3 regions of the Bradyrhizobium sp. 191 genome follow, and region 1 is predicted to be linked to each of the others. Evidence: riboswitches for the same ligand, from Rfam matches in the RefSeq annotation. Region 1 holds a riboswitch; each other region holds the start of a gene.
What was found. A riboswitch is a leader RNA that binds a small molecule or an ion and turns the genes downstream of it on or off. The one in region 1 is predicted to bind cobalamin.

Region 2: linked by a shared signal. The riboswitch ahead of metE (5-methyltetrahydropteroyltriglutamate--homocysteine S-methyltransferase) and the one ahead of IVB23_RS07005 (DUF1636 domain-containing protein) in region 1 are both predicted to bind cobalamin.
Region 3: linked by a shared signal. The riboswitch ahead of IVB23_RS00305 (TonB-dependent receptor) and the one ahead of IVB23_RS07005 (DUF1636 domain-containing protein) in region 1 are both predicted to bind cobalamin.

Annotation. Positions count from the first base shown of each region.
Region 1 covers NZ_CP064692.1:1,509,924-1,513,195, forward strand. The annotation lists gene cobN (cobaltochelatase subunit CobN) at 1-200, opposite strand, end outside; gene cobW (cobalamin biosynthesis protein CobW) at 200-1,234, opposite strand; gene IVB23_RS07005 (DUF1636 domain-containing protein) at 1,231-1,605, opposite strand; cobalamin riboswitch at 1,699-1,919, opposite strand; gene cobO (cob(I)yrinic acid a,c-diamide adenosyltransferase) at 1,959-2,594, shown strand; gene IVB23_RS07015 (cobyric acid synthase) at 2,607-3,272, shown strand, end outside.
Region 2 covers NZ_CP064692.1:3,463,612-3,466,883, reverse strand. The annotation lists gene IVB23_RS16050 (hypothetical protein) at 8-409, opposite strand; gene IVB23_RS16045 (hypothetical protein) at 623-820, shown strand; cobalamin riboswitch at 1,069-1,269, shown strand; gene metE (5-methyltetrahydropteroyltriglutamate--homocysteine S-methyltransferase) at 1,369-3,272, shown strand, end outside.
Region 3 covers NZ_CP064692.1:64,303-67,574, reverse strand. The annotation lists gene IVB23_RS00305 (TonB-dependent receptor) at 1-1,724, opposite strand, end outside; cobalamin riboswitch at 1,838-2,052, opposite strand; gene IVB23_RS00300 (hypothetical protein) at 2,146-2,403, opposite strand; gene IVB23_RS00295 (hypothetical protein) at 2,671-2,883, opposite strand; gene IVB23_RS00290 (hypothetical protein) at 3,038-3,214, opposite strand.

The sequences.
Region 1 (3,272 bases):
GACAGCGGATGCCGGAGCTCGGCGAGATTGGCGAGCCGCAGCGACGGCAGGCTGTTCCGGCCACGCCGCCAGCCGGCCGCGAACGCCGCAAGATCGGAATCCGAATACGAGAGCACCACGAGATCGGCCGGGTCCTGGCCGATGTCCCTTGGCGTCGCGGTCTCCTCGAGACCACGGCTCTCGCGGAAAACGACGTGCATCAGAGACCTAGTCCCGCCTTGATTGCCGCCTCGTCGATATCGCCGTGCTCGCCGATCACGACGAGCTTCGACTGCCTGAGACCCACGCCCCAGGGCCTGTCGAACTGGTGGCGCACGCGCTCGCCGACGGCCTGCAGCAATAGGCGCATCGGCTTGCCCGCGACCGCGATATAGCCCTTGGCACGTAGCACGTTCTGCTCGCGCGCCAGACGCTGGACCGAGGCGACCAGCGCATCGATATCCGCGACCTCCGGCAGATCGATCACGACGGAAGCGAAATCGTCGTGCTCGTGCTCCTCCTCGCCATCATGATGCGACGGGCGCGCGGCGAGATCGTTCTCGGCGGCAGCGCCAAGGCCGAGAATGACGCGCGCATCGATCGCACCGTCGGTGACGGAAAGCATCGGCACGCGGCGCGGCATCTCGGCCGTGATCGCCGCCCTGGCGGCTTCAATTCCCGCCGCGCCGGCGAGATCCGCCTTGGTCAGCAGCACGATATCGGCGCAGGCGATCTGGTCCTCGAACACTTCCGACAGCGGCGTCTCGTGATCGAGATTGTCGTCCGCCGCGCGCTGTGCGTCAACCGCAGCCGGATCGGGCGCGAAGCGGCCGGCCGCGACAGCTTCGGCGTCTGCCAGCGCGATCACGCCGTCCACCGTGATGCGCGAGCGGATCTGTGGCCAGTCGAACGCTTTGAGCAGCGGCTTTGGCAGTGCCAGGCCCGAGGTTTCGATCAGGATGTGATCGGGCCGCACCGGGCGCGCCAGCAATTTCTCCATCGTCGGAATGAAATCATCGGCGACGGTGCAGCAGATGCAGCCATTGGCGAGCTCGATGATATTCTCCTCCGGACAGTTCGCATCGGCGCACGACTTCAATATCTCGCCGTCGACGCCCTCGCTGCCGAACTCGTTGACGAGCACGGCGAGCTTCTTGCCGTTCGCATTGGCGAGCAGATGCTGGATCAGCGTGGTCTTGCCGGAACCGAGAAACCCCGTGACAACAGTGACGGGGATTTTGGCGAGCGAGTTCATTCGGCGGCCTCCGGCACGACGGCAATGGGGGGAATGCGGGCAAGCGACTGCTTGCGGAATATTTCCGGCCTGCTGCGCCACGGCACGAGCCCGTCCGGCGCAGCCGCATAGGCCGCCGCGCCTGCGACCACGTCCTGCGCATTCGTCTCCGACAGGCGGCCATAGACATAGGACCAGCGGCCGGGCGCGCTGAGCGCGACCGAGCAGCCCTGGCTGCAGGCCGACAGGCATTCGACGGGAACCACGGTGACGCCGTCGGGCACGCCGGCGTGGAGGATCGCGCCATGCAGGCGCTTGCCGGGCGTCGTCTCGCCCTCGCCAAGCGTCTGGCCGGCGCGGCAGGTGATGCAGACGTGAAGTGTGACGGTCATCGCCTCTTCCAGGATAAAACAGCGGGAGGCGAGAGGCACACGGACCCTGACTCGAGAGGCCGTTTCCCCGTCGCGGAACACCCCGTCCGCCGGTCCAAAACTCTTCGCGCTGGCAGGTCTCCCGGCTTGCGGAGCAGGGCTTTGCCCTTCGATCCCCGCCTTCCCGATTCCCGCGGGAATCAGTGGCTTCGGGCATCTCTCCGGTCACGGTCGCGGGGGCGGCTGCATTTTGGACCCAAATCTTGCCGATTCGGACCCTATCGCATTCCCTCTTCGCCTGTCATAGGACAGGAACCAACGCCGGGCCACCATTTGCCCGTGGCTGCCACTTGTCAAGCCGAAGGACTGGACCGATGACGCCTGAACCGGACACCCGAACGGGCGAGGAAACCGACGCCCGGCACGCCCAGAAGATGGCGAAGAAGAAAGCCGCCCGCGACAAGATCATGGCGACCAAGAGCGGCGAAAAGGGCCTGATCATCGTCCACACCGGCAGCGGCAAGGGAAAATCCTCCTCGGCCTTCGGCATGATCGTCCGCTGCGTCGCCCATGGCTTCCCTTGCGCGGTCGTGCAATTCATCAAGGGTGCCTGGGACACCGGCGAGCGGCGCCTGCTCACCGGCCATTTCGGCGATCTCTGCCAGTTCCACGCCATGGGCGAAGGCTTCACCTGGGAGACGCAGGACCGCGCCCGCGACATCGCCGCCGCACGCGCCGGCTGGGAGAAGGCCAAGGAGCTGATCCTCGATGAGCACTTGCGCATGGTCGTGCTCGACGAGATCAACATCGCGCTGCGCTACGATTATCTCGACATCGCCGAAGTGGTCGAATTCCTTTCGACGCAAAAGCCGCCGATGACGCATGTCGTGCTCACCGGCCGCAACGCCAAGGACGAGCTGATCGAGATCGCCGATCTCGTCACCGAGATGACGCTGGTGAAGCACCCGTTCCGCTCGGGCATCAAGGCGCAAGCCGGCGTCGAGTTCTGAGACTCTTCGGCGATGGCGCGCGCATTGATGATCCAGGGAGCCGGTTCGGACGTGGGCAAGTCGCTCATCGTCGCCGGCCTTGCGCGTGCCTTCACGCGGCGGGACTTGCGCGTGCTGCCGTTCAAGCCGCAAAACATGTCGAACAACGCCGCCGTCACCGTCGATGGCGGCGAGATCGGCCGCGCCCAGGCGCTTCAGGCGCTTGCCGCCGGGGTCGAGCCGCATACCGACATGAACCCGGTGCTACTGAAGCCCGAGACCGATGTCGGCGCACAGGTCATCGTTCACGGCAAGCGCATCGCGACAGCGCGTGCGCGCGACTACGCGGCGATGAAACCATCATTGATGGGCGCCGTGCTGGAGAGCTTCGATCGGCTGAAGGCGCGCGCCGATCTCGTGCTGGTGGAAGGCGCCGGCAGTCCGGCCGAGGTGAACCTGCGCAAGGCCGACATCGCCAATATGGGCTTTGCACGCAAGGCGGACGTGCCGGTGGTGCTGGTCGGCGACATCGACCGCGGCGGCGTGATCGCGCAGCTCGTCGGCATCAAGACGGTGATCGACCCCGACGATGCCGCGATGATCCAGGGCTTTGTCATCAACAAATTCCGCGGCGATCCCACGCTGTTCGACGACGGCTACAGGCTGATCGAAGACAAAACGTCTTGGCGCGGCTTCGGC
Region 2 (3,272 bases), 2.0 Mb from region 1:
GAAGGCTTCACCGCTCGATTTCGCGAACGAAGTAGTAGATGTCGAGCTTGAGGAGGCCGCCGACCGCATGGGGCGCATCGAGGTCGATCAACATCGTTATGAGCTTAAGGCGTCGATCGACGGCGAGAAGCCCTCGAAGGGCTCTGTCAAAGGACACCGTCAAATTTGTCTCGAATAAGGACAAAGCCGCCTCGATGCTCCAGTCGCCGCGTTGAGGCTTATCGTCGCTGGCTGACGAGCCGAGGCGAGGTGGACGGGCGTCGAATATCGCAAGATCGATTTGCAGGATGTCTAAAGCTACGTCACGGCCGAAGCCGAAGAGACGGTCTCCTGGCGCGACGAGATCGGTCCGGAGATCCTGAAGACGTGCGAGAAGCTCGGCATCCGCTTGGCCGTGGTCACCGTGCACGAGTGATGGAGTCTAGGGTTATAGCACAATCCCGCCGCCCGCGCTCTCGCCGCTTACTCCAGTTTCGCAAGTCAGCGTGCATCCTGAGGTCCGGAACTGTTCCTGCGATGTCGCGCAGTCCAACGTCCAGGCTGCACTACTCGTCAAGCGACGGACACAACGAAGGCGCACGCCAAAGTCGCTCAGCAGTGAGTGCCTGGCCAGGAGATCATCTTGACCAACGCCACGGAGGCGATCGAGCTCGCGGTTCGTCGCCGGGTCAGCCGAACACAGGCAGTCCGACCTGATCATCCGTTCGATCCCTGGAGCAATCCGGCCTTGGCAATTCCTAAGCAGGCTCATCGCGCTGTGATCAAACGGATGCCGGCGAGGATGATCGCAACTTCCTCACAGGCGAGTTCGAGAAACTGAAAAGATCAGGCTTTGTCGCGATCATGCAGATGTCGAAAGCGCCCAGCGCGTTCGTTCTGCTCGCGTTAGCCCATCCGATTACGCGAACAGGGTGTTGAGCGGACGCATTCACAAGTCGGAGCCTCCACAGATTCACGCGTTTTCACCAGGCCGGGAGTAAGACCGTTGAAGCCTACCTGGTACAGCTCGCAGTCGCTTGGGCAATATCGCAGCGACAGCTAGTAGGTTGACCGATCGATCCTCGTGCGCATAATGTCAGCCGTCGTGGTCTCCGGATTTCGTTTGATCCGGAGCTAAGAGAGAAGCCGGTGCAATGCCGGCGCTGCCCCCGCAACTGTAAGCGGCGAGCCGCTGTCCAACGAAGTCACTGAAGCCATGCGGCTTCGGGAAGGCCGGATAGCAGCGACGACCCGCGAGCCAGGAGACCTGCCTCGACAATATATCGTCCACGGGCGGGGTGTCCCGGTGTGCGCCAAGCAGCTGTCGCTCACACGATATTCGCTGCATGCGTCCGCCATGGCCTTTGCCCCAATTATGGGGTCTGAGCTATGTCTATTCTTTCGCTTCCCGTTGCCACACTGGGGACGTCACGCATCGGCCCACGACGCGAACTCAAATTCGCGCTCGAGAGCTACTGGGCGGGAAACTCCAGCGAAGCCGAGCTCCTCGAGGCGGGGAGTGGACTTCGTGCCGCTAATTGGGCACGGCAGAAATCCTGCGGTGCGACCGTCATTCCTTCGAATGACTTCTCGTTTTACGACCATGTGCTCGATACCAGCGTAATGGTCGGCGCCATTCCCGACGTCTACAGCTGGACCGAAAGTCCTGTGTCGCTCAAGACCTACTTCACCATGGCGCGTGGCGCTCAGGACGGTGATCACGCTCAGCATGGGCCTGGCGTAGCCGCACAGGAAATGACGAAGTGGTTCGATACCAACTACCACTACATGGTGCCGGAATTTCAGCAGGATCAGATCTTTAAGTATTCCTCTCGAAAGCCGATCGAGGAATATGAGGAGGCAAAAAGCCTCGGCTACCAAACGCGCCCCGTCCTAGTTGGCCCAGTCACTTTCCTGAAGCTCGGCAAAAGCGCAAATCCCGCATTCAATCCGCTGTCGCTGCTTGATAGGCTCCTCCCAGTCTATGTCGATGTTCTCCGCGAACTAGCCTCGCGCGGTGCTGAATGGGTTCAGCTCGACGAGCCATGCCTAGTGATGGACGTCGACGAAGCATCGCGGGCGGCTGTCCGCCGGGCCTATGCTCATTTCGCAAAGGTTGTGCCGGCCCTTAAAATCATGCTGGCCACATATTTCGGGGCTATCGGCGACAATCTTGAAACAACCTTAGCCTTGCCCGTTGCCGGGCTTCATGTCGATCTGGTTCGGGCACCTGACCAGTTGGACGCAATTGTCGCCACAACCCGTAGAGATCTCGTGGTCTCGCTAGGCGTCGTTGATGGTCGCAACGTGTGGCGCTCCAATCTTCCGGCGCTGCTCGACCAGCTTGCTCCTATGGTCCAAAAATTGGGCAGGGACCGTGTTCAGATTGCTCCTTCCTGCTCGCTGCTTCATGTTCCGATCGACATTGAGCTAGAGACCGATCTCGATCCCAATCTGAAGACGTGGCTGGCGTTCTCAGTTCAGAAGATCAAGGAACTTTCGATATTGGGCAAAGCGCTGGCCGGCCATGCTGCCGAGGTGGCCGATGAACTTGCGCTTTCGGAGGAGGCAGCCGTCACCCGCGAAACATCGCCCGAGATCCACAATGCGAATGTCGCCGGACGAATCGCCGCGATCGACGATAGCATGCGTCGCCGTCGCAGTGCGTTCACCCAGCGTGCCGACGTCCAGCGCGTCGCGTTCGCATTGCCGATGTTTCCAACGACAACCATCGGATCCTTCCCGCAAACGGCCCACGTCCGGAATGCGCGTGCGGCTCATGCGCGGGGAACGCTGAATGACACGCAGTACGAGGAGCTTCTGAAAGCGGAGACAGCCCGTACCGTGCAGTGGCAGGAAGATATCGGCCTGGACGTGCTCGTACACGGTGAGTTCGAGCGCAATGACATGGTTCAATACTTTGCCGAGCAGCTGTTGGGCTTCGCTTTCACCAAGCACGGCTGGGTTCAGTCTTATGGCTCGCGGTACGTTCGTCCGCCTATCCTGTTCGGAGATGTCTCCCGGCCGAAGTCCATGACCGTTGAATGGTGGCGCTATGCGCAGTCTCTGACCAAAAAACCCGTCAAGGCTATGCTGACCGGACCGGTGACGATCCTGAACTGGTCGTTTGTCCGTGACGACATCTCGCGGCGCGAGACATGCCGACAGATCGCTCTCGCGATCCGAGATGAGGTCATCGACCTTGAGGCGGCTGGAGCGACCATGATCCAGATCGACGAGGCTGCGTTGCGGGAGGGATTGCCGCTACGCAAATCGCAGTGGAAGAACTATCT
Region 3 (3,272 bases), 1.4 Mb from region 1:
GCGAGGTCCATCAGATAGAGGCTGCTCTGCATCTGCAGTCCGCCTCCTCTGATGCGCAGCCCGCCCTCGATGTCCTGCGAGGTCTGGGTCTTGAGCTGGAACGTCTGTGGGAGCGGATTGAAGAACGGGTCGAACGAAGGGCCTGACGACACCCGCTCGTCGACGTCAGGCGTACGGAAGGCGCGCGCAACCCGGCCGAACAGCGCGACGGTGTCGTTGAGGCGATGCTCCGCACCGAGATGCAGCGCATATTGCGTCTCGTCGCTCCCGAGTGGAAGCGCGCCGATATCGGCGTTGAACGGAGCCGCCGGGTCGAAATTGTCACGTGCCGAGAGATTGGTGTTCTGCACCCGGGCGCCGTAGGAGATATCGGTCGCCGGTGCGACGCCGAGCGTGTGCTGGACATAGCCCGCAACCGTCCGCTGCCTGAGATCGTAATTGTGCCAGGGAGCGAGACCCTGGCCGGCGCCGCGGTTCTGCTGAAAGGTCGCATCGTAGTAGTCGACGCCGGTCAGCACTTGCGAGGGCATTCCGAGCAGAAGGCTCTTCACGCTGAGCCGCGGCGTGATCGACCATGTCGTAAGGTCAGCATCGACATAGGTCGACGTGAATAAAGCCGGGACCGGCGCCGGGCTCGAGAAGAACGCGCTCTGCTGCTTCTTGTCGCGCACGCCGCCGTCGACGATGAGATCGACGCCGTTGACAAGAGTTTTCGTGAAGCCCGCGGTCGCGCCAAAACCCTGCTGATTGGCGTAGTTGAAGGGCGTGCTGGTCCCTCGCCGGCTGGTCGCGAGCTCGTCGACGCCGAGGGAGGGATCGACGGTGCGGCCACCCGGCAGTCGCAGCTCCTGATTGTCACCGGTGACGGTCAGGAAGGCGGTCAGGCCCGGCGTCGTGTAGTTCAGATTGCCGACGCCGTTCTCCTGGGAATAGCGATTGTTGTCGCGATAGCCGTCGGTCCTGACGGCATTGCCGTAGAACGAGGTCGACCACGGACCGGAATTGATCGCGGCCGAGACGTTGCCGAGCCTGGTATTGAACGAGCCGAAACCGGCCTCGATGCGCGCCGTCACGGGCGGGCCGCCGACGCCGTTCTTGGTGACGATGTTGATGACGCCGCCGACCGCATTGTCACCATACAGTACCGCACCGGAATTGCCGCGCGTGATCTCGATGCGCTCGATGGCATTGAGCGGGATGGTGGAGAGGTCCACCTGCGCCATATCGATGTCGTTCAACCGCCGTCCGTTGACCAGCACCAGCGTGTTGGCCGTGGCGAAGGCACCGAAGCCGCGCAGGTCGACACTGGTCCTGGCACCGATCTGGCCGCCATAGAACGTCGTGATCTGGGCACCCGGCACCTGCGCCGCGATGATCTCGGCCAGCGTCTGCGACGGTGCATGAGCGATGTCCGTGGCCGTAATGACGGTCGTGGCGGCGCCGACGATCCCGCCATTGCCGGCGGCGGCCTCGTTGCCCGAGCCGGACGAGCCGGTCCCATTCGGCGCCCCGTCCGGCGCCGCTCGGCGCCGCCCCGCCTCGCCCTCGCCGATCGCCCTGGCACGGGTACGGTTCTGATCGTCGGATCTGGTCACCTCGACCGGTGGCAGCTGCTCGGCGACGGACTGCTGGGCGTGGACGATGGAGTGATCGAGCGAATACAGCGAAACGGCCGCAACGATGCCGGCGCAGCGGCGCCCGGCGGCAGTGACAATACGGGACACAATTGTAACCTCGGCATGACGTCAGTGGCACGTCACAGCGAACGAGGCTTTACGGCGGAGCGATCGATGGCTCCGGCAAAGCTAATGTCTGTACTCCCCGACCGACATCTTCGCGTGTGACCACGGCTGACGGCAGGTCTCCTGGCTCGCGGGTCGTTACCTCTGCGTCGCCTTCCCAGGACCGAGATTCCCAGTGGCATAGGACGAGAGATTCACCGCTTACAGTTGCGGGGGCAGCCATGGCATTGAGAAGATCCCGACCTTGGGACATCTCGCACCACGTTCCCTTTTGATCTCCATAAGGAGAACCGTCGGCGGCCAATCTACGGGGCGTCCAGGCCGGGAGTCAATCGACCGCTGGCATCTTGGCGCAGACGCGATCGGCCGGCTCCACAACGAATCGAGCAATGCCCTGCGCCGCCTACGTTCGCCCCCGCGGGCGCTGGGCCTGAGCCCAGGCGACAGCGACATCCCGCGGCGGAGCGTCGAGGCGCTTGATCGGCGTCAGTTCGCCGGACGCCGAGACGATCGCGGTCTCTTCGCGCCGGCAGCGCGTGCAGACGAAACGGACCTCATGCGGGGATGCCGACCAGCTTGAACGTTTCACGTTGGCGGCCATCGGCCAGGCATCGCAATGCGAGCACGATACCAGGAACCGGCCGGGATCGAGCATACCCATTCCATCGGACTCCGCGTCCTGCCCACTGCTTCCAATGACTACCTATGTGAATCGTTCCGGTGCCTCGGCACCGTCGACGCCACGGACGCGGGAGCCTGCGCGTTGCTCGCCGTTCCCACGAGACCTCCGGCGTTGTCGATTTCAAAGCTTGCGAATCTCATACGATGTCCCCCTGCTCCGATCGAGCCTATCAGATCAAAACGGCGGGGACGATGGGGGCCGGGGATCGCGCGGTTGCGACGCCGCGCAAGGCAGAAGGCAATCCGCTCAGCGAGCCCCCTTGAGGGTGCAGGATGTCGTGCAGGTGACCGTGGTGCCGCGATCGCACGATCTGCAGGCGTTGACGCACTGGTTCAGGTCGCGTGGATTGTAGCTGTAGTTTCGTATCGGACAGCTCGACGTCGTCGAGCCGGTGATGTCCCGCTCCTGGTCGCAGGCCGCCGTCATGAGCGCGAATATGATCACGGCAACGAGGCGCATGGGACTTGCCCTGTCAGGCACAGCACGATGATACTCGCGAGGTGCGCTGCATTGCAGCGAACCCCGGCCTTCCCACCACGAGCCATCGCCGATCAGCGATGCCCGCGTGCTGCGAGAATGCGCGCTAAATGTTAAGAACGGATTTCAGCCGGCCTCAGGCCGCAGCCGTGGTCGCGATCGCCTGCCGAATATCCACCGCCAGCTGGCGATACTGTTCCCCGAGCCTCAGATAGAACTCGCGCTTGGTGCCGTCGGTGGCGAGCTTGGCGATCAGCTCGCATTCGGCGGTGAGCGTCTCGAACCGTTCCAACCTGTCCTGAAGTTCTGTCATCGGCGTGTCCCCGTCAAACGCCACAAGGACAGCTAACCTAAATCCGGGAAATAGGTCA